One region of the Methylosinus sp. PW1 genome, then DNA from elsewhere that is predicted to be linked to it. Evidence: predicted binding sites of a transcription regulator. Region 1 holds the regulator's gene; each other region holds the start of a gene.
What was found. The regulator PhoB, encoded in region 1, activates phosphate uptake and scavenging genes when phosphate is short. The targets are predictions, from matches to a motif close to TGTCATNNANCTGTCAT.
Positions count from the first base shown of each region.

Region 2: the regulator PhoB is predicted to act here: its motif matches at 2,214-2,230, upstream of K369_RS20065 (CorA family divalent cation transporter).
Region 3: the regulator PhoB is predicted to act here: its motif matches at 1,068-1,084, upstream of K369_RS25125 (esterase-like activity of phytase family protein).
Region 4: the regulator PhoB is predicted to act here: its motif matches at 2,844-2,860, upstream of pstS (phosphate ABC transporter substrate-binding protein PstS).

Region 1 covers NZ_JQNK01000009.1:2,447,302-2,453,066, forward strand. Annotated here, with positions in the region: gene hpnD (presqualene diphosphate synthase HpnD) at 1-729, shown strand, start outside; gene hpnE (hydroxysqualene dehydroxylase HpnE) at 726-1,970, shown strand; gene phoB (phosphate regulon transcriptional regulator PhoB) at 2,132-2,875, opposite strand; gene phoU (phosphate signaling complex protein PhoU) at 2,872-3,597, opposite strand; gene pstB (phosphate ABC transporter ATP-binding protein PstB) at 3,628-4,413, opposite strand; gene pstA (phosphate ABC transporter permease PstA) at 4,410-5,249, opposite strand; gene pstC (phosphate ABC transporter permease subunit PstC) at 5,253-5,765, opposite strand, start outside.
Region 2 covers NZ_JQNK01000009.1:2,204,781-2,210,545, reverse strand. Annotated here, with positions in the region: gene K369_RS20080 (hypothetical protein) at 1-74, shown strand, start outside; gene purS (phosphoribosylformylglycinamidine synthase subunit PurS) at 192-428, shown strand; gene purQ (phosphoribosylformylglycinamidine synthase subunit PurQ) at 433-1,119, shown strand; gene K369_RS20065 (CorA family divalent cation transporter) at 1,141-2,145, opposite strand; gene K369_RS20060 (acyltransferase) at 2,257-3,474, opposite strand; gene K369_RS20055 (acyltransferase) at 3,538-4,731, opposite strand; gene K369_RS20050 (class II 3-deoxy-7-phosphoheptulonate synthase) at 4,927-5,765, shown strand, end outside.
Region 3 covers NZ_JQNK01000002.1:238,091-243,855, reverse strand. Annotated here, with positions in the region: gene K369_RS01635 (alpha/beta hydrolase) at 1-211, opposite strand, end outside; gene K369_RS01630 (hypothetical protein) at 379-570, shown strand; gene K369_RS01625 (hypothetical protein) at 683-997, shown strand; gene K369_RS25125 (esterase-like activity of phytase family protein) at 1,129-3,624, shown strand; gene K369_RS01615 (TetR/AcrR family transcriptional regulator) at 3,647-4,468, opposite strand; gene proC (pyrroline-5-carboxylate reductase) at 4,567-5,391, opposite strand; gene K369_RS01605 (YbjN domain-containing protein) at 5,397-5,765, opposite strand, start outside.
Region 4 covers NZ_JQNK01000009.1:126,364-132,128, reverse strand. Annotated here, with positions in the region: gene K369_RS10000 (hypothetical protein) at 1-448, shown strand, start outside; gene K369_RS09995 (FAD-dependent oxidoreductase) at 429-1,646, opposite strand; gene pstS (phosphate ABC transporter substrate-binding protein PstS) at 1,698-2,744, opposite strand; gene K369_RS09985 (NADH:ubiquinone oxidoreductase subunit NDUFA12) at 2,987-3,394, shown strand; gene K369_RS09980 (DUF2155 domain-containing protein) at 3,512-4,189, shown strand; gene aat (leucyl/phenylalanyl-tRNA--protein transferase) at 4,161-4,868, opposite strand; gene trmD (tRNA (guanosine(37)-N1)-methyltransferase TrmD) at 5,098-5,765, opposite strand, start outside.

The DNA of each region.
Region 1 (5,765 bases):
GATATTGCGGACGAAGAGGGCGATCGCGCTTTGCGCCTCTCCCAGCTCGACGATTGGCGGCGCGATCTCGATGCGCTCTACGCCGGCCGCACACATAAGCGCTGCGCCGATCTGGCGCGGCCGGTGCGCCGCTTCGGCCTCGAGCGCGCCGATTTCGAGGCGGTCATAGACGGGATGGCGATGGATGTCGTGGAGGACATTCGCGCGCCGGAATGGGATCGGCTCGATCTCTATTGCGATCATGTCGCGAGCGCGGTGGGGCGGCTCTCGGTGCGTGTCTTCGGCCTCGCCGATGAGGCGGAGAGCGCCGGCGGCGCGCTGCCGACCAAGGCGCGAATGCTCGCCTATCACATGGGCCGCGCCTTGCAGCTCACCAATATTCTGCGCGATCTCGACGAGGATGAGGCGCGCGGCCGGCTCTATCTCCCGCGCGAGGCGCTGGAGGCGGCCGGCGTCACGAATTTCGAGCGCGGCGCGGTGCTGGCGCATCCTGGCCTGCCGGATGTTTGCGCGGCGGTGGCCGAGCGCGCGCGCAAGCATTATGCGGAATCGGAGCTGCTGATGCGCGTCTCGCCGCAGCGCGCGGTGAAGGCGCCCTATTTGATGGCGACCGCCTATCGCTCGGTTCTCGATCGTCTGGTGGCGCGCGGCTTCGCGCCGCCGCGCGCGCCGGTCTCCGCCTCGCGGACGAAAGTCCTGCTGGCGCTGCTGAGATTCGCGCTGACGTGAGCGGAACGACCCATATTATCGGCGCCGGCCTCGCCGGCCTTTCCTGCGCCATTCGCCTGACCGACGAGGGCCGCAGCGTGGCGCTCTACGAGGCCGCGCGCATGGCGGGCGGGCGCTGCCGCTCCTATTATGATTCCAGCCTCGATCTCGTCATCGACAATGGCAATCATCTGCTGCTCTCCGGCAATTCCACGGCGCTGGATTACGCCCGCCGCATCGGCTCGGCGGAGGAGCTGGTGGGGCTGAAGGAATGCGCCTTCGACTTTTTAGACACGCGTGACGGAACGCGCTGGCGCATGCGGCCCAATTCCTCGCGCCTGCCCTGGTGGATTTTTGTGCGTGATCGCCGCGCGCCCGGCACGGCGCCGGGCGATTATCTCGGCGCGATCGGCATTCTCCTCGCCAAAAAGGGCGCGACAATCGGCGAGGCGATGAATTGCTCGGGCGTGCTCTATGAGCGGCTGTGGGGGCCGGTGCTGCTCTCCGCGCTCAACACGGAGCCGCGCGATTCTTCCGCCGCGCTCGCCGCCGCCGTGCTGCGCGAGACGCTCGCCGCCGGCGGCGCCGCCTGCCGTCCGCTGGTTGCGCGGCGCGGGCTCGGGACCGCTTTCATCGAGCCGGCGCTCGCGACGCTGGCCGCGCGCGGCGCCGCGCCGCGCTTCGCCGCGCGGCTGAAGGGAATCCAGTTCGCGGGCGAGCGCGCCACAGCGCTCGATTTCGGCGACGATAAAATCGCTATCGGCGCGAATGATCGCATCGTTCTCGCCGTCCCGCCCTGGGCGGCGCAGGAGCTCGTTCCGGGCCTCGTCGCGCCGGATGATTTCCGCGGCATCGTCAATGCGCATTTCAAGATCGCGCCGCCGCCGGGTCAGCCGGCTCTGCTCGGCATGATCGGCTCGCTCACCGAATGGCTGTTCGCCTTCGAGGATCGGCTCTCGGTGACGATCAGCGGCGCCGATCGGCTGATGGACGAGCCGCGCGAGAGCCTCGCCGAGCGCATATGGGCCGAGGTCGCCGCCGCGACGGGCCTGCCGGCGGAGCTGCCGCCATGGCAGATCGTGAAGGAAAAGCGCGCCACTTTCGCCGCGACGCCGGCGCAGCAGCAGCGCCGCCCCGACGCGACGACGCGCTGGCGCAATCTCTTCCTCGCCGGCGATTGGACGGCGACCGGCCTTCCGGCGACGATCGAAGGGGCGATAAGGTCCGGCTATCGCGCGGCGGAGCTGGCGGGGCGTTCGTAACGCCCGGGCGGCCCCCTCCCCAGCCCTCCCCCGCTTTGCGGGAGAGGGAGCAGATTCGGCGCGTCATCGAGAGCTCGCGTAACGCCTGCCGCCTTCCCTCTCCCGCGCGAGCGGGGGAGGGTGAGGGAGGGGGCGTCGCTCACAACGCCGAGAATGCCCCCTCAATTCCTCCCGAAAGTCTCGTCGAAAGAATAGCCGGTGCCGCGCACGGTGCGGATCGGGTCTTTCTCGCGGCCGCGGATGATCGCCTTGCGCAGACGGCCGACATGCACGTCGACGGTGCGCTCGTCGATCTCCGCCGAGAGGCCCCACACGCTGTCCAGCAATTGCGCGCGCGAGAAGACGCGGCCGGGCTTTTCCATCAGATATTCCAGCAGGCGGAACTCCGTCGGGCCGAGATGAATCTCGCGCCCGCTGCGCTTGACGCGGCGCGTCTCGCGGTCGAGGTCTATGTCGCCGGCGACGAGGCGCGTCGCCACGCGCTCCGGCCGCGCGCGGCGCAGCAGCGCATGGACGCGCGCCATCAGCTCCGGCGGCGAGAAGGGCTTCACCACATAATCGTCGGCGCCGATGGAGAGGCCGCGCACACGCTCGTTCTCGTCGCCGCGCGCAGTGAGCATGATGACCGGCATGCTGCGCGTGTCGTCGCGCGCGCGGAGGCGCCGACAGATCTCGAGGCCGGAGACGCCGGGCAGCATCCAATCGAGAATGACGAGATCGGGCTGCGATTCGGCGAGGCGGATTTCCGCCTCGTCGCCGCGCTCAATATGCTCGACGAGAAAGCCCTCGGCCTCGAGATTATAGCCGAGCAGCAGCGCCAACGCCGCATCGTCCTCGACGACGAGAATGCGCGGCGCTCGGTCATGCGGCGCCTCGCGGGGAGCGGCGACGCGGATTTCATTCATTTTGCGGGCTCATCCGGTTCCGCGCTGGCGGGGAGGCTCGCCGATCTGCCCTTGGGGCGGTCGGTCGGCATCGCCTCGCCAGTGACGAGATAGACGATCGTCTCGGCGACATTGGTGGTGTGATCGCCGATGCGCTCTATGTTCTTCGAGCAGAAGAGCAGATGCGTGCAGAAGGAGATGTTGCGCGGGTCCTCCATCATGAAGGTGAGGAGATCGCGGAACACCGAATCTTCCAGCGCGTCGAGCTCGCTGTCATTGGTCCACACGGCGCGGGCGCGCTCGACGTCGCGCTGGGCGTAGGCGTCGAGCACGTCCTTCAGCTGTATGGCGGCGACTTCCGCCATCGTCTTGAGGCCGATGACGGCGCGCGGCACGCGCGCCTCTGAGAGGATCTTCACCGTGCGCTTGGCGATGCTCTTGGCGAGATCGCCGACGCGCTCGAGATCGGCGGCGATGCGCATGGCGGCGATGCATTCGCGCAGATCGATGGCGAGCGGCTGCCGCCGCGCGATGGTGAGGATGGCGCTCTCCTCTATCTCCCGTTGCAGCGCGTCGAGGCGCTGATCGGTGGCGACGACGCGATGGGCGAGCTCTATGTCGAAATTGGCGAGCGCATCCATGGCTTCGGCGAGCATCTTCTCGGCGATGCCTCCCATCTCGGCGATACGACGGCCGAGCACTTCGAGGTCGCGGTCATAGGAGCTGACGATATGTTCGCTCATGGTCTCAATGTCCTCGTGCGCGATGCGCGCTCAGCCGAAGCGGCCGGTGATATAGTCCTGCGTCTTCTTGTTCTGCGGCGCGGTGAAGAGATTATTGGTCTCGCCGAATTCGACGAGATCGCCGAGATACATGAAGGCGGTGAAATCGGAGACGCGCGCCGCCTGCTGCATGTTGTGGGTGACGATGGCGATCGTGTAGCGCTCGGACATTTCGTCGATGAGCTCCTCGATCTTCGCGGTCGAGATCGGGTCCAGCGCCGAGCAGGGCTCGTCGAACAGGATCACCTCTGGCTGAATGGCGACGGTGCGCGCGATGCACAGGCGCTGCTGCTGGCCGCCCGAGAGGCCGAGGCCGCTCGAGTTCAGCTTGTCGCGCACCTCGTCCCACAGCGCCGCGCCGCGCAGCGCCGCCTCGACGCGCCCGTCCAGCTCGCTGCGCGAGAGCTTCTCATAGAGGCGAATGCCGAAGGCTATATTGTCGTAGATCGACATGGGGAAGGGCGTCGGCTTCTGGAACACCATGCCGACGCGCGAGCGCAGCAGGTTGAGATCGACGCGCGGGTCGAGAATATTCTCGCCGTCGAGCAGAACCTCGCCCTCGGCCCGCTGCTTGGGATAGAGGTCGTACATGCGGTTCAATATGCGCAGCAGAGTCGATTTGCCGCAGCCCGACGGGCCGATGAAGGCCGTCACCTTATTGGTGTAGAGCGGCAGCGAGATCGACTTCAGCGCCTTGGTCGATCCGTAATAGAAGTCCAGATCGCGAACCGAGACCTTGGTCGGAATGGTGGCTTCGACAACCGGCATGGCGGTCATTTGTGTTTTCCCTGGCTGCTGAGCGCACGCGCGGTGATGGAGAGCAGAAGGACGGCGATGGTGACGAGCAGAGCGCCGGTCCAGGCGAGCTGCTGCCAGTCCTTGTAGGGCGAGAGCGCGAATTGGAAGATGACGACGGGCAGGCTGGAGACCGGCGCGTTGAGATCCGTGCTCCAGAACTGATTGTTGAGCGAGGTGAAGAGCAGCGGCGCCGTCTCGCCGGAGACGCGCGCAATGGCCAGCAGCACGCCGGTGACGATGCCGGATTTCGCCGCGCGATAGGCGACGCGCATCAGCATATGGGAGCGCGGCAGGCCGAGCGCCGTCGCCGCCTCGCGCAGCGGCAGCGGCACCAGCAGCAGCATGTCCTCCGTGGTGCGGACGACGACCGGCACCACCAGCACCGCCAGCGCCAGAGCGCCCGCTATGCCGGAGAAATGCCCGACCTGCGCCACCACCACCGTATAGACGAAGAGGCCGATGACGATGGAGGGCGCGCTGAGCAGAATGTCGTTGATGAAGCGCACCACCGTGCTGAGCTTCGAGTAGCGGCCATATTCGGCCATGAAGGTGCCGGCGAGCATTCCGAGCGGCGTGCCGAGCAGCACGCCGATCGTCGTCATCACCAGCGAGCCGGCGATGGCGTTGAGCAGGCCGCCGGTGGCGCCGGGCGGCGGCGTCATCTCGGTGAAGACGGCCGGCGAGAGGCCGCGCGCGCCTTCATAGATCAGCGCGCCGAGGATCAGCACCAGCCAGGCGAGGCCGAAGATGGTGCCGGTCCAGCACAGCGTCGTGGCGAGGACATTGATGCGGCGGCGGGAGGAATAGAGGGACAAGGGTCAGGCTCCCGATTTCTGCTCGATGCGCATCAGCATGAAGCGCGCCGCCGCCAGCACGAAGAAGGTGATGACGAAGAGGATGAGGCCGAGCTCGATCAGCGCGGAAGTGTAGAGGTCGCCGACAGCCTCGGTGAACTCATTGGCGATGGTCGCCGATATGGTCGTGCCCGGCGCGAGCAGCGAGCTCGACACCTTATGGGCGTTGCCGATGACGAAGGTGACGGCCATCGTCTCGCCGAGGGCGCGGCCGAGGCCGAGCATCACGCCGCCGATGACGCCGACGCGCGTGTAGGGAATGACGACATGGCGCATCACTTCCCATGTCGTGCAGCCGACGCCCGAGGCCGCCTCCTTCAGCACCGGCGGAACCGTGTCGAACACGTCGCGCGAGATGGAGGTGATGAAGGGCAGCACCATGATCGCCAGAATGAAGCCCGCCGTCAGCATGCCGATGCCATAGGGAGGTCCGGCGAAGAGGCTCGACAGCACGGGAATGTCGCCGGTGAGCGAGAT
Region 2 (5,765 bases), 240 kb from region 1:
CGGTGTTCGCCGCCACGATCGCGCTGCTCGGCGCCATGGGCTTCGTCTACACGCTGCGCTCGCGCTCGGCCTGAAGCGTCGTAGCGAAATTCTCTCGGCCAGAAATTCTCTCCCCCAGAAATCTTGCGCTCCGGCGCGTCCCCCGCTAACCCTGCGGCCAGCCTCCGAAGCCCAAACAGGGAAGCCGCCGCATGAAAGCCCGCGTCATCGTCACCTTGAAGAACGGCGTGCTCGATCCGCAGGGCAAAGCCATTGAAGGCGCGCTGGCCTCGCTCGGCGTCGAGGGCGTCGGCGGCGTGCGGCAGGGCAAGGTGTTCGACATAGAGCTCGAGGGCTCCGACCGCGCCCTCGCCGAGGCGCGGCTGCGGACCGCCTGCGAGAAGCTGCTCGCCAACACCGTCATCGAGAATTTCCAGATCGAGATCTGATCCAATGAAAGCCGCCGTCCTCGTCTTTCCCGGCTCCAATCGCGAAGGCGATATGGCGCGCGCGCTCGCCCAAGCCACCGGCCACGAGCCCGCAATGGTGTGGCATTCGCAGACCGAGCTGCCCGCAGGCACCGATCTCGTCGTGCTGCCGGGCGGCTTCTCCTATGGCGATTATCTGCGCTGCGGCGCCATCGCCGGCCGCGCCGCCATTATGGACGCGGTGCGCGCCCATGCCGCGCGCGGCGGCCTGACGCTCGGCGTCTGCAACGGCTTTCAGATTTTGTGCGAGGGCGGGCTGCTGCCGGGCGTGCTGATGCGCAACGCCAATCTGCGCTTCGTCTGCCGCATGCAGCATTTGCGCGTCGAGCGCGCCGACACGGCCTTCACCAGCCATTATCGGCAGGGCCAGACGATCGAGGTCGCCATCGCCCATGGCGAGGGCAATTACGAGGCCGATGACGAGACGATCGCCCGGCTCGAGGGCGAGGGGCTGGTCGCCTTCCGCTATTGCGATTCGCTCGGCCGCATCGGCGGCGAGGCCAATCCCAACGGCTCGCGCAACGACATCGCCGGAATCTTCTCCGAGCGCCGCAATGTGCTCGGCCTGATGCCGCATCCGGAAAATCTCATCGATCCGCTGGTCGGCGGAATCGACGGCCGCGGATTATTCGAGAGCTTAGCTGCGGCGTGAGGCTGAACGGCGCGCGCTCCGTTATCCCTCGCGGCGCTTGATCCACATCAGCGCGAAAAAGGCCGCCGCGGCCGAGGCGATGCAGAGCGCCGCCGCATAGAGCGTCCCCTGCTCATTATCGGCGAAGAACAGATTCTTCGTGTTCATGCCGAATATGCCGGAGACGAGAGTCGGCGGCATGAGCAGAGTGCCGAGAATAGTCAGCACATAGAGCTGGCGATTGGTCTCCGCCGTGAAATTGGAGACGATCTCGTCCTGCAGCAGCCGCGCGCGCTCCTCCACCGCCTGCAGCTCCTGCTGCAGCGAATCGAAACGCTGCGTCAGCCGCCGCAGCGCCGCATGGATCGGCGGCGTGACGCGCGGCGAGAAAGCCGTGCGGGAAAAAACGCGCTGACCATCGGCGAGCTCGCGCCGCAGCCGGATCGTCTGGCGACGCAGCGCGCCGAGATCGCGGCGATCGTCATGCGTCTCGTCGTCCAGCACGCGATCCTCGATCTTGTTGAATTTGGCGAGAAGCTTCTCGAGGCCGGTGTCCATGGAGACGAGGCTGCGCGTCACCAGCGCCTCGAAGAGATCGAGCGGCGTTGGCAGCCGCTGGCCCTCCAACGCGGCCTGCCGAATGGCGGCCGTCGACTCGACGGCGTAGCGGCGGGCGGTGACGATGCAGCGCTCGGTGACGACGACTCGCAGCGGACGCAGCACATCTTCCTCACGCTCGAGATCGCGGCCGTAATCGGCGATCACGCCCCACAGCGCCTGCTCGTCGGCGTCCAGCCGCTGATGGCTGTCCTGATCTATGAGCAGGGCGCGCGCCTCCGCCGGCATTTGCTGGCGACCGGCGACCCAATCGCGATAGCGCAGATCGGCGACATTGAGGTGGACCCAGAAATAGCCGTCGGCGTCCGTATCGAGCCGTGAGGCGTCGTGGTCGGCGACGAGCGTCGCCGCGCCGTCCGCATCGAAGCGCATGACCCAGAGAAAGGGCGAATCGCCCACGATCGCGCCGGCCGGCGGCAACGTCTTCATTTTCGTGCGTCCCCGCGAGCGCGCGCCTTCGGCGGCCCGTCTAGGGTCCTCGCCATTAGAGGAGGGATGCGACGGTTCGTCGACAGAGGGCGGCACGGATGACCTTCAGGCTCATGCGTCGGCTTTTTGCGGCTCGCGCTTCAGCTCCTCGATCGGCTGCGGGAACCGCCGGCGCCGACGCTCCTCCGCCGCCTCGAAGGCATTGCGCAGCGCGCGCCGCAGGGCGTTGGTGTGCGCCTCGGTGACGCGCGAGAAGAGGAAGCCGAAGACGACCGCCGCCGTCATTACCGCCGCCATCACCAGCCAATGGACGGGCGTCGCCAGCTCGCGCGCCCATAGCGCGCCGAAATGCCGATCGGCCAGGGCGCGCGCCAGAATCAGCACGGGCATGTGGACGCTGTAGAGCGAAAAGGAGAAATCGGCGAGCCGCCGATGCAGCTGCGGCTGGAACAGCGCCCAGCCCTGCTGCGGCCCGAAGCGCAGCGTCACCACGAGATTGAGGAAGAGAACGGCCGACAATGTATCGGCGAGATCGGCGAGATAGGGATAAGCCTCGAGATTGGGGCCGCGCACCAATAGGCGGATCGGGATGACGGCCGCGACATAGAGCGCGAGCGCGATCCAGCGCGACTGAACCAGCGGGCGCCGCGCCAGAGTCGCCAGCGCGCCGAGGCCCCAGAGCAGATAGCCGAAACGAAACCAGCCGCCGGAAGGAATCGACATCACGATGAGAATGGCGAGGCCGAGCGCGAAGCCGATGGCGCGCGCCCGCAGCGAATAGGCGCGGGCGAAGGGCAGCAGCAGCAGCGGGAAGGAGATGTAATACCAGAACTCGCAGGCGAGCGACCAGAGCGGCCCATTGGTGCCGAAGAAATCGCAATAGATCGCCGAGAGATTGGCCAATGAGCCGAGGAAGAGATCGGCGCGATAATGGTCCTTGAACACCGGCCAGTCATAGACGCCGCTGTCGCCGAGCCAGCCGCGCCCGATCCAATCCACCGCCACTGTGACGAGCAGCGCCGGCGCGAGGACGATATAGATGCGCGCGAAGCGATGGATGAGATAATCGCGCAGGAAGGGCTTGTCCTTGCGCAATTGCGCCAGCACCGCGCCGCCGACGAGATAGCCCGAGATCGCGAAGAAGCCGACGACGGCCTGATGTCCGAGCTCGAAGCTGACGAAGAACCACCAGGCGTAGACGCTCGCCGCATGGGGCGCGCTCATTATGTCGGCGAGATTGACGAACATATTGGTGGAATGGACGGCGAGCACGAGCAGCGCGCCCACCCAACGGCATGCCTCGATGAATTGCGACAAAAGGACCGGCATGTGTCTCCGACGGCTTTGGAGCGAGCGGGTCGCCCCAAATGAAAAAAGCAGGACAGGGCCGAGTTATAGCCCCTCGGCTCGACCTTGGCCAACCCAGCGGGCGCGCTCGCCGAGCCGCGCGCGCCGGTCCAGCGCGGCGACAGCGGCGTGCAGAAGCCGCCGCAGCGCCGGCGTATGCGCCTCGGTCAGACGCGAGAAGACGAAGGCCGTCGCGACGGCGACGAGGAGCAGCGCCGCCGTGACGAGCCAATGCGTCGGCGTCGGCAGAAGCTTGTGCCAGTCCGCGCCGAAAATATGGCCGGCTCCCGCCCAGAAGAAGAAAACGATCGGCATATGCGTGGCGTAGAGCGAGAAGGAGAAATCCGCGAGCCGGCGATGCAGCGTCGAACGCCCGAAAGCAAAGCCGCTTTCCGTGAAGCGTAGCGTCGCCAGCAGATTGGCGAGCGTCGCCGCGGTGAGCCCGTCGGCGATGTCGTGCAGAACCGGATGCGCCTCGAAGAGCGGCCCGCGCGCGGCGAGACGACCGACGACGAGCGCCGCGAGACAGATCCCCAGCGACAGATATTTGCCGGAGAGCAGCGGACGCGGCGCGCGGGCCGCCAGCGCGCCCATGGCCCAAAGTGCGAAGCCGAAAGGCACGCGCGAGGAGGGAAGCGAGAGGAACAGCAGCAGCAGCGCGCCGAGCGCGAAGCCGACAAGACGCGCGGGCTCCGAATAGGCGCGCGCCCACGGAAGCAGCAGTAGCGGGAACAGCAGATAATACCAGAACTCGCAGGCCAGCGACCACAGTGGACCGTCGGAGCCGGCCTGGCCGGCCCAGATGTTCTGCTGCATGGCCAGCGCCGAGAGAATGCGCGAGGGCTCATAGGCGCCCTCGAGGCCGGGAAGCTCATAGACGCCCGCGCCGGCGAAGAGGTCGCGGCCGAGCGCGTCGAGAGCGAAGGTCAGCGCCAGCGCCGGGACCAGCACCAGATAGATGCGGGCGAAGCGATCGATGAAATAGGCGCGCAGGAAGGGCGTGCGCCGCTCCATGGCCGCGAAGACGCGGCCGCCGACGAGAAAGCCCGACAGCACGAAAAAGACCGTCACCGCCTGATGCGAGAAGGCGGTGACGAACCACCAGAGATAGACCAGCGGCCCATGCGGCGCGACCATTATGTCGCTCGAGGAGATGAGCACATTGGCGTGAGCGAGCAGAACGGCGAGAGCGGCGAGCCAACGGGCGGCGTGAACGAAATCCGACAAAAAGACAGGCATGAAAAAAGCGCTCGTACGAAAAGGGCGCCGACGAGGCTAGGGAAAGCGGCGCGCCGCGTCATCTTGCGGAAAGACCGCAGGTCGCATGCGAGGGAGCACGGCGACGCTTGCGGCGGGCGGGCAAAAGCTCGCCTCCGCGGGCCGGCTCCTGTATAGCTGGGCCGCGCAGGGGAGCGGCGAGCAGGAGCCAGGCTAGTGGAGAATTGGACGCCCGGAAGCTGGAGAGCGAGACCGATCGAGCAGACGCCGATCTATCAGGATCAGGCGGCGCTCGCCGATGTCGAGCGGCAGCTCGCCGGATTTCCGCCCCTCGTCTTCGCCGGCGAGGCGCGCAATTTGAAACGCTCGCTCGGCGAGGTGGCGGCCGGCCGCGCCTTTCTGCTGCAGGGCGGCGATTGCGCCGAGAGCTTCAGCGAGCATTCGGCCGATAATATCCGCGATTTCTTCCGCGTCTTCCTGCAAATGGCGGTGGTGCTGACCTATGCGGCGGCCTCGCCCGTGGTGAAGGTCGGCCGCATCGCTGGTCAATTCGCCAAGCCGCGCTCCGCCCCCACCGAGAAGCAGGGCGCGCTGGAGCTGCCGAGCTATCGCGGCGACATCATCAACGACATCGAATTCACCGCCGCCGCCCGCACGCCCGATCCGCAGCGGCAGCTGATGGCCTATCGGCAATCGGCGGCGACGCTCAACCTCATCCGCGCATTCGCGACGGGCGGCTTCGCCAATCTCGTCAATGCGCATCGCTGGATGCTGGGCTTCGTGCGCAACAGCCCGCTCTCGGATCGCTATTCGCAGCTCGCCGACCATATCAGCGAGACCTTGGGCTTCATGCGCGCCATCGGCCTCGATCCCGAGCATCATCCCGAGCTGCGGCAAACGGATTTCTACACCTCTCACGAGGCGCTGCTGCTCGGCTATGAGCAAGCGCTGACCCGCGTCGATTCGCTCGAGGGCGGCTATTTCGCCACCTCCGGCCATTTCCTCTGGATCGGCGACCGCACGCGCCAGGAGGACGGCGCCCATATCGAATATCT
Region 3 (5,765 bases), on a different contig from region 1:
CAGTGGCGTCGAACCAACGCTTCACACCATCGACGCTGGCGGGCGCCTCGGCGGAGAGGAACTCGGCCTTGGGCATGGTCGGCGCCCAATTGAGCGCGTGATCGACCATGGTCTGCCCGTCGGCGCCCTCCCCATGCAGCATCACGACGAGAAAAGCGGGCTTGCCGCAGGAGAGAGCGGCCAGCGCCGGCCCTTCCACAATATCGGTCATGGGGTGCGTCCTCCGTGCGCCGGCGCCCCGCCGGCCCTAGAGCGCGGTTCAATAAGCATGCCGCCGAAAGTCTCGTCATATGGCGCCCAATCTGCTTCTCCACGCTCGCGCCGGAGACGGACCGGCGCACCGTGAGAACAAATGCAGCAAAGCAACAGGAGGACCGCGTGGCGGACTACAAAGTAACGGTCGAGGAGCAGGCCGACGGAAAATGGGCCTGCTTCCTGCACGTTCCGGGCGAGGAGCCGTATAATCTCGGCAAATCCTTCAAGAACGAGGACCGCGCCGAGGCGTGGCTCACCGTCGGCGAAGCGACGACCGCGATCGACATGGCGGTGGCCAAGCTCACCAAGAAGTGAGCCTGCGGGGAGGGCCGCGATGTGCGCCTGTCGGCTATCCGACAGGCGATCCCGGCCCTTCGTCCATTTTGTCCCGCGCCGCCGAAGCCGCGCGCAGCAAGGAGCGAAAAAAATGGCCGTTGATTTGAAGGGCGATTGGACTGACGCCGACATTGCGAAGCTCATCGGCTCGGTCGTCGACGACCGCGACTGGCGCCTCGAGGTCAGCACGGACGGAATCGCCTCGCTCGCCGACAAGACGGCGCATCCGACCGACGACGCCTATGACAACACGCTCCACTGCTTCCTCGAGACATGGATGCAGGGAACGGATTTCGTCGGTCCCTCGGCCGCCGGCGACAAGGATCTCGTCGGCAAGATCGCCAAGGCGCTGCGCGAGAACTACCCGACGCTCAAGGGCCTGAAATTCGTCTACGTCTCCTTGTGACGCTCGCGCATCGTGGCGCAAAGGCCACAGCGTGAAAAAGTTTCCGTCCTGTTAGCGATCGTGGCCAGACTGTCACGGAATCGTTAACAGGCGGCCATAGACCTCCGGCCAAGCTAAAGCCGGGGGATAAAATGCCTTTTCGTAACTGGTTGCTAGCGTCCATCTCGACGCTCGCGCTTCACGGCGCCGCAATGGCGCAGACCTATCGCACGCCCAATGTCGTCGCCAATGACGGCCCCTCCTCCATCAGCCTCGGCGGCGTGACCTTCACCAATCAAGGCCTCGCCGGAACCGGACGTCTTCCGGCGGGGACGATCGACTTCCTCGGCGACACGCTCGGCTCCTTCTCGAGCCTCGCCATCGACCCTTATTCCTGGCGGCGCAGCGGCTCGACTTTCGTCGCGACCATGCTCGCCCTGCCCGACCGCGGATTGAACGATCCGGCCAATGGCGTCTTCTCCGACTATGCGGGTCGGCTGCTGCGCTTCAATATCGCCTTCTCGCCCTATTCGGGCGCGAATCTCCCCGCCTCGACCAGCTCGCAGAATCAGGTGCAGATAACGCCCGACGGCGGCGTTCTGCTGCGCGACAATCAGGGCAAGACATTCACCGGCGCCGATTCTGGGACGGGAGCCGTCAATCTCTTCGGTCGCCTCACGCCGAGCCCTTCCGCCGGCTCGATCGGCGCCGGCAAGCTATCGCTCGACGCCGAGGGGCTGGCCTTCAAGACCGACCGCAGCTTCTACGTCAGCGACGAATACGGCCCATCGATCTTTTATTTCGACGCCAAGGGCAATCTCGTCGGCTCGGTCGGAGTTCCGTCGGCGCTGCTGCCGCGGACCAATGGCGCGATCGACTTCAACTCGCTCAATGCGCCGCAGACGGGACGCCGCAACAATCAAGGCCTCGAGGCGGTCTCGGTCAGCCCGGACGGCAACCGGCTTTTCGCGATCCTGCAGAGCGCGACGATGCAGGATCAGGCCTCCGGACAGCAGACGCGCAACAATACGCGCATCCTCGTCTATGACATCTCGCTCAATCCGACGCCGTCGGCGCCGGTCGAATCCTATGTGCTCCAGCTGCCGACCTACAGGCTGAACGGCGATGGCGGCGCGGCGAACCGCACTGCGGCGCAGAGCGAGATGGTGGCGCTCAACGACAAGCAGTTCCTGGTGCTGGCGCGCGACGGAATCGGCCAAGGCTCGGCGGGCGGCAATCCGATCATGGTCAAATCCATCTATCTCGTCGATATCGGCAATGCGACCAATGTCGCCGGCACGACCGCCGATACGGCGGCCGGCGGCCAGGTCGCGCCCAATGGCGTGCTGAATCCGGCGATCACGCCGGCGCAATCTGTCGAGCTCGTGAACATGCTCAACACGACGCAGCTCGCCCGCTTCGGCCTCAATCTGAACAATGGCGCGCCCGGCCAGTCGGCGCAATCGCAGCTCACTCTGTCAGAGAAATGGGAGGGCATGGCGCTCGTCCCGACGCTCGTCGAGGGCCGGCCGAACGACTTCTACCTCTTCGTCTCCAACGACAATGATTTCACCACGACCAATGGCGTGATGCAGGGACAGAGCTATAACTCCGGCCAGAACAACGACAATATGGTCCTGGTCTATCGGCTCACTCTGCCGACCGCCGTCGATCCGCTGTTCCTCAAATCCATGCGCGACACGGCGCCTCAGGTGCTCGGCCGCATCGACGCGGGCGCGCTCGGACTCGCCTCCAGCGCCGCCGCGCCGGTCATCGCGCAGCTGCAATCGATTCGACGCGCGCAGAGCGGCGTCTTCGCGGCGCAGGGCCTCTCGACCTGGCTCGGCGGCAATGTCGATTTCGGTCCCACTGTGTCGCAGCCGGGGCTCGACGGCGACCGCACGCTCTATGGCGGCTCCTTCGGCGTCGATTATGGCTGGAAGGAAATTCGCGTGGGCGTCGCGGCGACGGTGCGCGCAGGCCAATATGGCGGTGGCGCGCTCGGCTATTACGACATTGCGCCGACCGTCTCGCCGAGCGTCTACGCCGGCTATTTCGGCGATCTCTTCTATCTGCACGGAACGGCGACCTTCTCGCCGGATGTCGGCTTCTCCGACATTCGGCGCCTGGGCGCCTATGGCCTCACCGGCGTCGGCCGCACCAGCGTCGACTCCTTTGCGTTCGGCGGCGAGATCGGCGCGAAGCTGAAGCTCGACGCCTTCCAATTCACGCCCTTCTTCGGCGTGACGCAGACCCATGCGACCATTCGCGGCTATACGGAGAGCGGCGCGGCCGGCGGCAATGTCGTCTATCCGGAGCACTCGACCTATGCGACGACGCTGCGCTTTGGCGGCGAGGTCTCGGCCTCTTTCCTCGGCGTCAATCCTTGGGTGCGGGTCGCCTATAATGAGATGCTCGACCGCGATCCCAGGCGCGTGAACGTCAGTCTCGCCGGCGTGCTCAGCCAAATGGCGACGCAGACGATCCTCATTCCGACCTATGATCGCAACTCCGTCACGGTCGGCGTCGGCGCGCAGGGCGATCTCGCGCCGAATATCGGCTGGCGCGTCGGCTATGACGCCGATGTCGCGACTCGCAACGGGGCCGTCGCCCATTCGGTGACGACGGCCGTGCGCATAGGCTTTTGATGAAAGCGGGACGACGCCGCCGTCAAGCGGTGGCGTCGTCCGGATGCCGGCGGCCTTCGCCTTGGTGATGGCCCTCGGCGTGAGGATGGTCTTCGGCGTGGTGATGCCGGCGACGCGCCTCCTCATAATCTTCCTCGAACTCGTCGTCGCGGTCGCGCGCATGATGGCGGTGACGACGGCGGCCGGTCATTCCGCGGAACACCGCCCGCGCCAGACCGCGCAGCGGCGAGGTCAAGCGGCTCACATCCTCGATCCGCTCGATCACCGCCTCGCTGCGCGAGAGCTCACGGTCGAGCGCGGCCTTGGTGCGGCACAGCTCGACGTCGCGATCGTCGAACCAGGTCCCGAGCACGCGCCACCAGGCGATGGCGAGGCCCTGCAGCTTCAACGCGCCGAGCGCGCCTTCGCTGTCTATGTCGGCGGCCTCCAGCATGAAGCGCATGGAATTGACCGTCTCGCGATTGAGCGCGGCCGCCGCCAGCGGATCGGTCGAGGCCCATTGCGACACCGATTCCAGCGCATTGCGATAGGGCTCCAGCGCCTCGAGACGGCGCAGCAGCACCTCATAGAGCCGCTCCTTGGCGGGCTCCGAGGCGTAGCGGCCGGAAAAATCCTCCAGCACCTGCCGGTCGATCTTGCGCGAGAAAGCCGCGAGCACGGCGCCTTTGGAGGGAAAGCTGTCGCGGAAATCCGCGAGCGAGACATCGGCGTCCTGGGCGATGTCGGAAATCGCTATATCCTCGAAGGCGCGGCGCGCCGCCAGCCGCATCAAGGATTCGACGATACGGTCGCGGACCGAGCCGCTCCCATTGCCTGTTTCGTTGGTCTTGCCGCCCGTCGCCATCGCCGCCTCCTCACATCGCTCGAAGCCAGCCGCTTCCAAGTTAATTTATGCAAGCTAATTTAGGGTGATTTCGCCAAATCGGAAGCGCCTCGCGCCGCTCAGCCGGACAATTCCCCGGCCCGCCGCTTCGCCGCGGCGACAGCGCGCTCCAGCAGCGGCGCGAGGCCGTCGTCCGCCATCAGAACCTCGAGCGCGGCGGCCGTCGTGCCGCCGGGCGAGGTGACGTTCTGCCGGAGCGTCGCCGGCGTCGTATCCGCGCTCCGTCGCAATAATTCACCGGCTCCCGAAACGGTCGCGCGCGCCAGCCGCGCCGCCGTCTCCTCCGGCAGGCCGGCCTCGATCCCCGCTCGGGTGAGGCATTCGACGAAATAGAAGACATAGGCCGGACCGGAGCCGGACACGGCGGTCACTGCGTCGACCAGCGGCTCGTTCTCCACCCAGACCACCTCGCCGACGGCGGCGAGCAGCGTCTCCGCCAGCGCGAGATTCTCCGCATCGACGGCGGACGCGGCGAAGGCGCCGGTGATTCCGCGGCCGATTGCGGCCGGCGTGTTGGGCATTGCGCGCACGAAAAGCCGCGCCTGCGGCAGCCGCGCGGAGAGATCGGCGACGCGCTTGCCGGCGAGAATGGAGACGATGAGCGTATCGGCGCCGGCCTCTGCCGCGATCGTCGGCGCGACCTGATCCAGCGCCTGCGGCTTCACGGCGAGCAGAAGAGCGCGCGGGGCCTCGCGATTTTCTGGATTGAGGCGAAAGCCCCGCTCCTGCGCGAGCGCGACGAGCGCCTGCGAAGGCTGCGGCTCGACAATGGAGACGCCCGCGCCCGAAAGCCCGCGAGCCGCCCAGCCCTGCAGCAGGGCGAAACCCATTTTTCCGGCCCCGACCAGGGTGATGGAGCGAGGCAGCTCGGCCGCTTCGGCCATTTGGATCACGCTTCTCCCTTGGTCTCGAAGGTCGCGGTCTCGAGCGCTTCCTTGGCGCCCTTGCCGGCCCAGAGCACGAATTGGAACGCCTGATAATAGCGCTCGCAGGTCTCCAGCGCATGGTCCAGCAGAGCGGCGCATTGCGGGCCGGAGGGCTGGGCGCCGCCGGTCAGCAGCAGGCCCTGGCGGTGCATGACCACCCCTTCGCTCGGCCAAAGGTCGAAATGGCCGACCCAGAGCTGCTCGTTGATGGTGCGGATCAGCGCCTGCGCCTCGGTGCGGCGGCGCTCCGGCACGCGCAGATCGAAGGCGCAGCTCACATGGAGCGTCTCGAGCTCCGCCAGCCAGGTGAAGGCCACATGATAGTCCGTCCA
Region 4 (5,765 bases), 2.3 Mb from region 1:
CTTCGAGAAGCTCGGCGAGCTCGATGTCGGCCGCCATCCTTTCGGCATCACCATCGACGCCAAGGGCGAGCGCGCCTACACGGCCAATGTCGAATCGGACGACGTCAGCGTCATCGATCTTTCGAGCCGGCGCGTCATCGCCACGGTGAAGGTCGGCAAGCGGCCCTATTGCGTGGCGCTGGCGCAGGGCAGGGGCTTCGTCACCGACCAATATGCCGAATCGGTCAGCGTCTTCGATCTCTCGACATTCGCGCCGGTGGCGCAGGTGAAGGTCGGCGAATATCCAGAAGGCATAGGCGCGAGCCGCGACGGCAAGACCGTCTATGTCGCCAATTGGTTCACCAATGAGTTCTGGTCGATCGCCGCCGACAGCCTGAAAGTGATCGCCAAGGCCAAGACCGGCGACGGGCCGCGCGCCTTCGGGGCTTTTATCCGCGCGATGAATTGACATGCTCCGGCCGCACGCCGAGGCCGATCAGCCGCGCCGGAATCTGCCGTAGCACCGGGAAGACGTCCAGAAGCCGCAGCGCCAATGGCGGCTCGAAAGGCTTGTCCGCCGCGAGCACATTGCGGATCACGCGGTTCTGAAGGAAGAGCTGCAGCCGCTGCGTCACTCGTGCGGGAAACTCGCGGCGCTTCTGCACGGCGCCGACGTCCTCGTCGCGCAGCGTCCCGTCCCGCAGCTTTTCGGCCAGCAGATTGGCGGTCGCCACAGCGTCCTGAATCGCCAGATTGATTCCGACGCCGCCGATCGGCGACATCGCATGGGCCGCGTCGCCGATGCAGAGCAGGCCCGGCCGGCTCCAATTCTTCAGCCGATCGACCTGCACGGTCAGCAGATTCACATCCTCCCAATCGCGCAAATCCTCGACGCGATCCTCGAGAAAGGGAACGCTGTCGGCGAGGGCGCGGCGAAACGCGTCGATCGGCCGGCTCCGCAGCGCCTGCGCGCCGCCTTTGGGAATCACATAGCCGATCTGCCAATAGGAGCCGCGCTCGATCATCGCCACCATGCGGCCCGGCGCGATGCGGCCGAAGGTCTCGTCGGGGTCATCCGCCTTGCGCCGCAGTTCCAGCCACAGCACATCCATGGGCGCGCCGAAATCCTCCACCGCGAGGCCCGCCGATTCGCGCATTCGCGAGGTCCGCCCATCCGCGGCGATGGTGAGATCGGCCCGGATCTCGAGCGGCCCCTCCGGCCCCTCGGCGCGCAGGCCGACGATGCGGCCGTTCTCCTCGATCACGCTCTCTGCGGCGGTCTTCATCAGCAGGCGGAAATTCGGCAGCTTCTTCGCCTCGCCGGCGATGAAGTCGAGAAAATCCCATTGCGGCATGAAGGCGACGAATTTGCACAAGGTCGGCAGGCTGCGGAAATCGGCGACGACGAATTTTCGCTCCCCCAGATCCGCCGAGACCTGAAACGCCTTGCGATGCGGCAGCTTCAGAAAATCCTCGAGCAGGCCGAGCTCGAACATCAGCTGAAGCGTCGAAGGGTGGATCGTGTCGCCGCGGAAGTCGCGCAGGAAATCGGCGTGCTTTTCGAGGACGATGGTCTCGACGCCGGCGCGAGCGAGCAGAAAACCCGCCATCAGCCCCGCCGGGCCGCCGCCGACCACGCAGCATCTCGTGGAGATCGTCTGCGTCATCGGCCGCTCCTGTGCGAATCGGCCGTGTGCGGCCGCTGCCGATCTTTATGGTCAGTTCAGCAGCGGTTTTCCATTCGCATCCTTCACATTGGCCGCCCAGCTCTTGCGGATCAGCGTGACCACAGAGGCGGGCATGGGCTCGAAATCCAGCTCCTGCGCCGCCGCCGCGCCTTTCGAGAAGGCCCAGTCGAAGAATTTCAGCGCTTCCAGCGCCGCCGCGGCGTCCTGCGGCTGCTTGGGCAGCAGAATGAAGGTCGCCGCCGCGATCGGCCAGGAGGCGGCGCCCGGCTGCTCGGTCAGCAGATGGAAAAAGCCCGGCGCGCCGGCCCAATCGGCATTGGCGGCGGCGGCCTCGAAGCTCTCCTTGCCCGGCGCAACGATCTTGCCGTCGCGATTGACCAGGCTGACGGCGGCGAGCTTGTTCTGCTTTGCGTAGGCGTATTCGACATAGCCGATCGCGCCTTTGGAGTTGGCGACATTATTGGCGACGCCCTCATTGCCCTTGGCGCCGAGGCCGAGCGGCCATTCCACGGCGACGTTCTCGCCCACCTTCTCTTTCCAATCGGCGGAGACGCGGGAGAGATAATCGGTGAAGCAGAAGGTCGTGCCCGAGCCGTCGGAGCGGTGGACGACGACGATCGACGTCGCCGGAAGCGCGATCTTCGGGTTCAGCGCGCGGATCGCCGGATCGTTCCAGAGCTTGATCTCGCCGAGAAAAATGCGCGCGAGAGTCGCGCCGTCGAGGACCAGCTCAGCGGAGGCGACGCCGTCCAGATTGACGACGGGCGTGACGCCGCCGACAACCTGCGGCCATTGGATGAGCCCGGCGGCGTCGAGCTCTTTGGCGGTCAGCGGCTGGTCCGAGGCGCCGAAAGTCACCGTCCGCGCCTTGATCTGGCGGATGCCGCCGCCCGAGCCGATCGATTGATAATTGACGCGATTGCCCGTCTCTTTCGAATAGCTCTGCGCCCATTTGGCGTAGATGGGCAGGGGAAAAGTCGCGCCGGCGCCGGAAATATCGAGGGCGCGGGCGCTCCCCACGGAAAGGATCGCCGCCAGAGCGGCGTGAAGAATGAGCCTCGAGGCTTTGGAAATCATGCGGCCTTTCCCTGGAATTTCGACGCGGCGCTCTTGTCCGCGAGAGCTGTAGCCCAATGGTTTTCAGCTCTCTGCGGCGCGCCTTGGCGGCGCGGCGGCTGTCGTCTTTCTGTCACATGCCTCCTTTTCCACGACTTCGCGCCAAAAGCAAAGCTCATGACGCGGGAGTGGCGCGCCCGACTGGACATTGCGCTGTCTTGACGCAATAAGGGGCCACGCAAACTTTCTTGGACGCTTCCGACATGTCCTACATCATTCGCTTCTTCACCTGGTGGAACCGGGCGACGCTCAGCACGGGCCTGTGGACGCTGCTCTATGGCGAGCGCGTCGGGACGGATGAGTTCGGCAACGTCTATTACCGCCGTCGCGGCGGCAAGAAGGACAAGGCGCTCGGCTTCGAGCGCCGCTGGGTCATCTATAAGGGCTATGCCGAGGGCTCGGCGACGCCGCCCGGCTGGTATGGCTGGCTGCACCACACGGTCGACACGCCGCCGACGCAGGAGAAATACGAGCCGAAGGAATGGGAGCTGACCTATCGCCCCAATCTGACCGGCACCTCCGCCGCCTATCACCCGCCGGGCTCGATCCTGGCCGAGGGCCGCCGCGCTCCCGCCGGCGGCGACTATCAGGCCTGGTCCCCCGAGGCTTGAGGCGAGGCGGTCGCGGCGTGGTCCGCGACCATCGATCCGCCACGCTCTTCCTATTCAACGACGGCGCATGAGGCGCGGGCGGCCAGCCCGAGCCAGAGATCGGAAACGAGAGCCGATATGATCTCCCGCTGCTTCCGCCTGCGTTTCGCTCTTTCTGGGGCCGCCTTGCTCGTCGGCCTCGGCGCGGCGGCCGCCGATCCCATCCGCAATCCCACCGCCATTTTCGCCGGGCTCGACAAGACCACGGGCCGAATCATCAATTTCGACGTCGCCATAGACGAGACCGTGCAATTCGGCTCGCTTCAGGTGACGCCGCGCGTCTGCAACACGCGCCCGCAAACCGAGGCGCCGCAGACGACGAGCTTCGTCGAGGTCGACGAGCAGGACACGGGGAAGAACGACGCCAAGCGGATTTTCTCCGGCTGGATGTTCGCCGCGAGTCCGGGCCTGCATGGCGTCGAGCACCCGGTCTATGACGTTTGGCTGGTCGATTGCCGCGGCGGCAAGGAAATCGTCCAGGCGCCGGCGGTCGATCCTGCGGCGGCGGCCCCCGCAGCCCCCGCGCCGGAGAAGAAGCGCTCCCGCTCTCGCAAGGTCGAGCCGGTCGCGCCCGTCCCGGTGGAGGCCGCGCCGATCGGCCCGCGCGATTCGGTTCCGCCGGAGGCCGCGAAGGCCCCGGAGAGCGCGGAGCCGGCGGGTGCGGCTCCGGCCGAAAAGTCCAAGAAGAAGAAGAAAAAGAAGCAGCCGGCGCAGGCTCCGGCCCCCGCTACGGCGCCTTCGCCTTTTCCGTTCTGAGCGTCGGCTCCGGCCGCAGAATGGCGACGATCTCGCGGCCGGGGACGGGCGCCTCGTCCGGCCAGGCGGCGAAGCGGCCCGAGACCGACAAAGCCTGCTCCAGCAGCGCGTGATAGGCGTCGCGGCTGACCTCGACCGCGCCGAGCGAAGCGAGATGCGTGGTCATGAATTGCGTGTCGAGCAGGCGGAAGCCGCCTTTGACGAGCCGCGCCACGAGATGCGCCAGCGCCACTTTCGAGGCGTCGGTCTCGGTGTGGAACATGCTCTCGCCGAAAAAGGCGGCGCGCATCGACACGCCATAGAGGCCGCCGACCAGCCGTCCCTCCCGCCAGCATTCGACCGTATGGGCGAAGCCCATGTCGAACAGCTTGCGATAGAGCCGCTTGATCTCGGAATTGATCCAAGTGTTCTCGCGCTTGGGCGCCGAGGCGGCGCAAGCCGCGATCACGGCGTCGAAATCCGTATCGACCCGCACCTCGAAACGATCCGAGCGGATCGTCTTGGCGAGCGAATGCGAGACCTTGAACGCATCCAGCGGGAAAATGGCGCGCTCCTGGGGATCGACCCAGAAGAGCTGCTCCTCTTCGGCGCTCTCCGCCATAGGGAAAAGCCCGATGGAATAGGCGCGCAGCAAAATCTGCGGCGTGATGGCGTAATCTGCGTGTGAAGGGCGCGACATTCCACAGATTGTAGCGCAATGCGCGCCGGAATCGAGAGCGTTCGTCGCCCGGGCGTGGCTCGAACGCCGAAAGGGTCGAACGGGGCGGGGCGCGCCGCGTGAGAGTGGAAACACGTAATACAGAGCGCCTTCGGCGCTCGGGAGGGAGAGCTCCTCGCGTCTCACCCCACCCCGGCTGGCTATCGCCGGCCGAGAATATCCAGCGCCATGCGGCGGATTGCCCCTATACTCATCGGCGATTCCCCTGCCTCGAGGGGGAGGTGGAAACGCCTCGTCCGGCGCGCATCTCGCTTGCTCGATCGTCCAGCAAATCCGGCCGCCGCGCGCGCGTCAGCTCGAGCGCGCGCTCATGGCGCCAGCGCGCGATCTTGGCGTGATCGCCGCAGAGCAGAATGTCGGGAATCGCACGGCCCTCGAAATCGCGCGGCCGCGTATATTGCGGATATTCGAGCAGACCGCTCTCGAAGCTCTCCTCCTCGCCCGAGGCAGTCTCTCCCATAATGCCCGGCAACAGCCGCACGCAGGCGTCGACGAGCGCCATGGCCGCAATCTCGCCGCCCGAGAGCACATAATCGCCGATCGAGACCTCCTCCAGCGCGCGCGCTTCGATGATGCGCTCGTCCACGCCCTCGAAGCGTCCGCAGAGGATGACGGCGCCCTCGCCTGCGACCAGCGCGCGCACGCGGCTCTGCGTGAGCGGCGCGCCGCGCGGGCTCATCAACAGACGCGGGCGCGCGTCGCCATCCGGCGCCGCGGCGTCGATCGCTGCGGCGAGAACATCGGCGCGCATCACCATGCCCGGACCGCCGCCGGCCGGCGTATCGTCGACGGCGCGATGACGGCCGAGGCCGTGCTCGCGAATATTGCGCGCCTCCAGCGACCAGAGCCCGCGCGCAA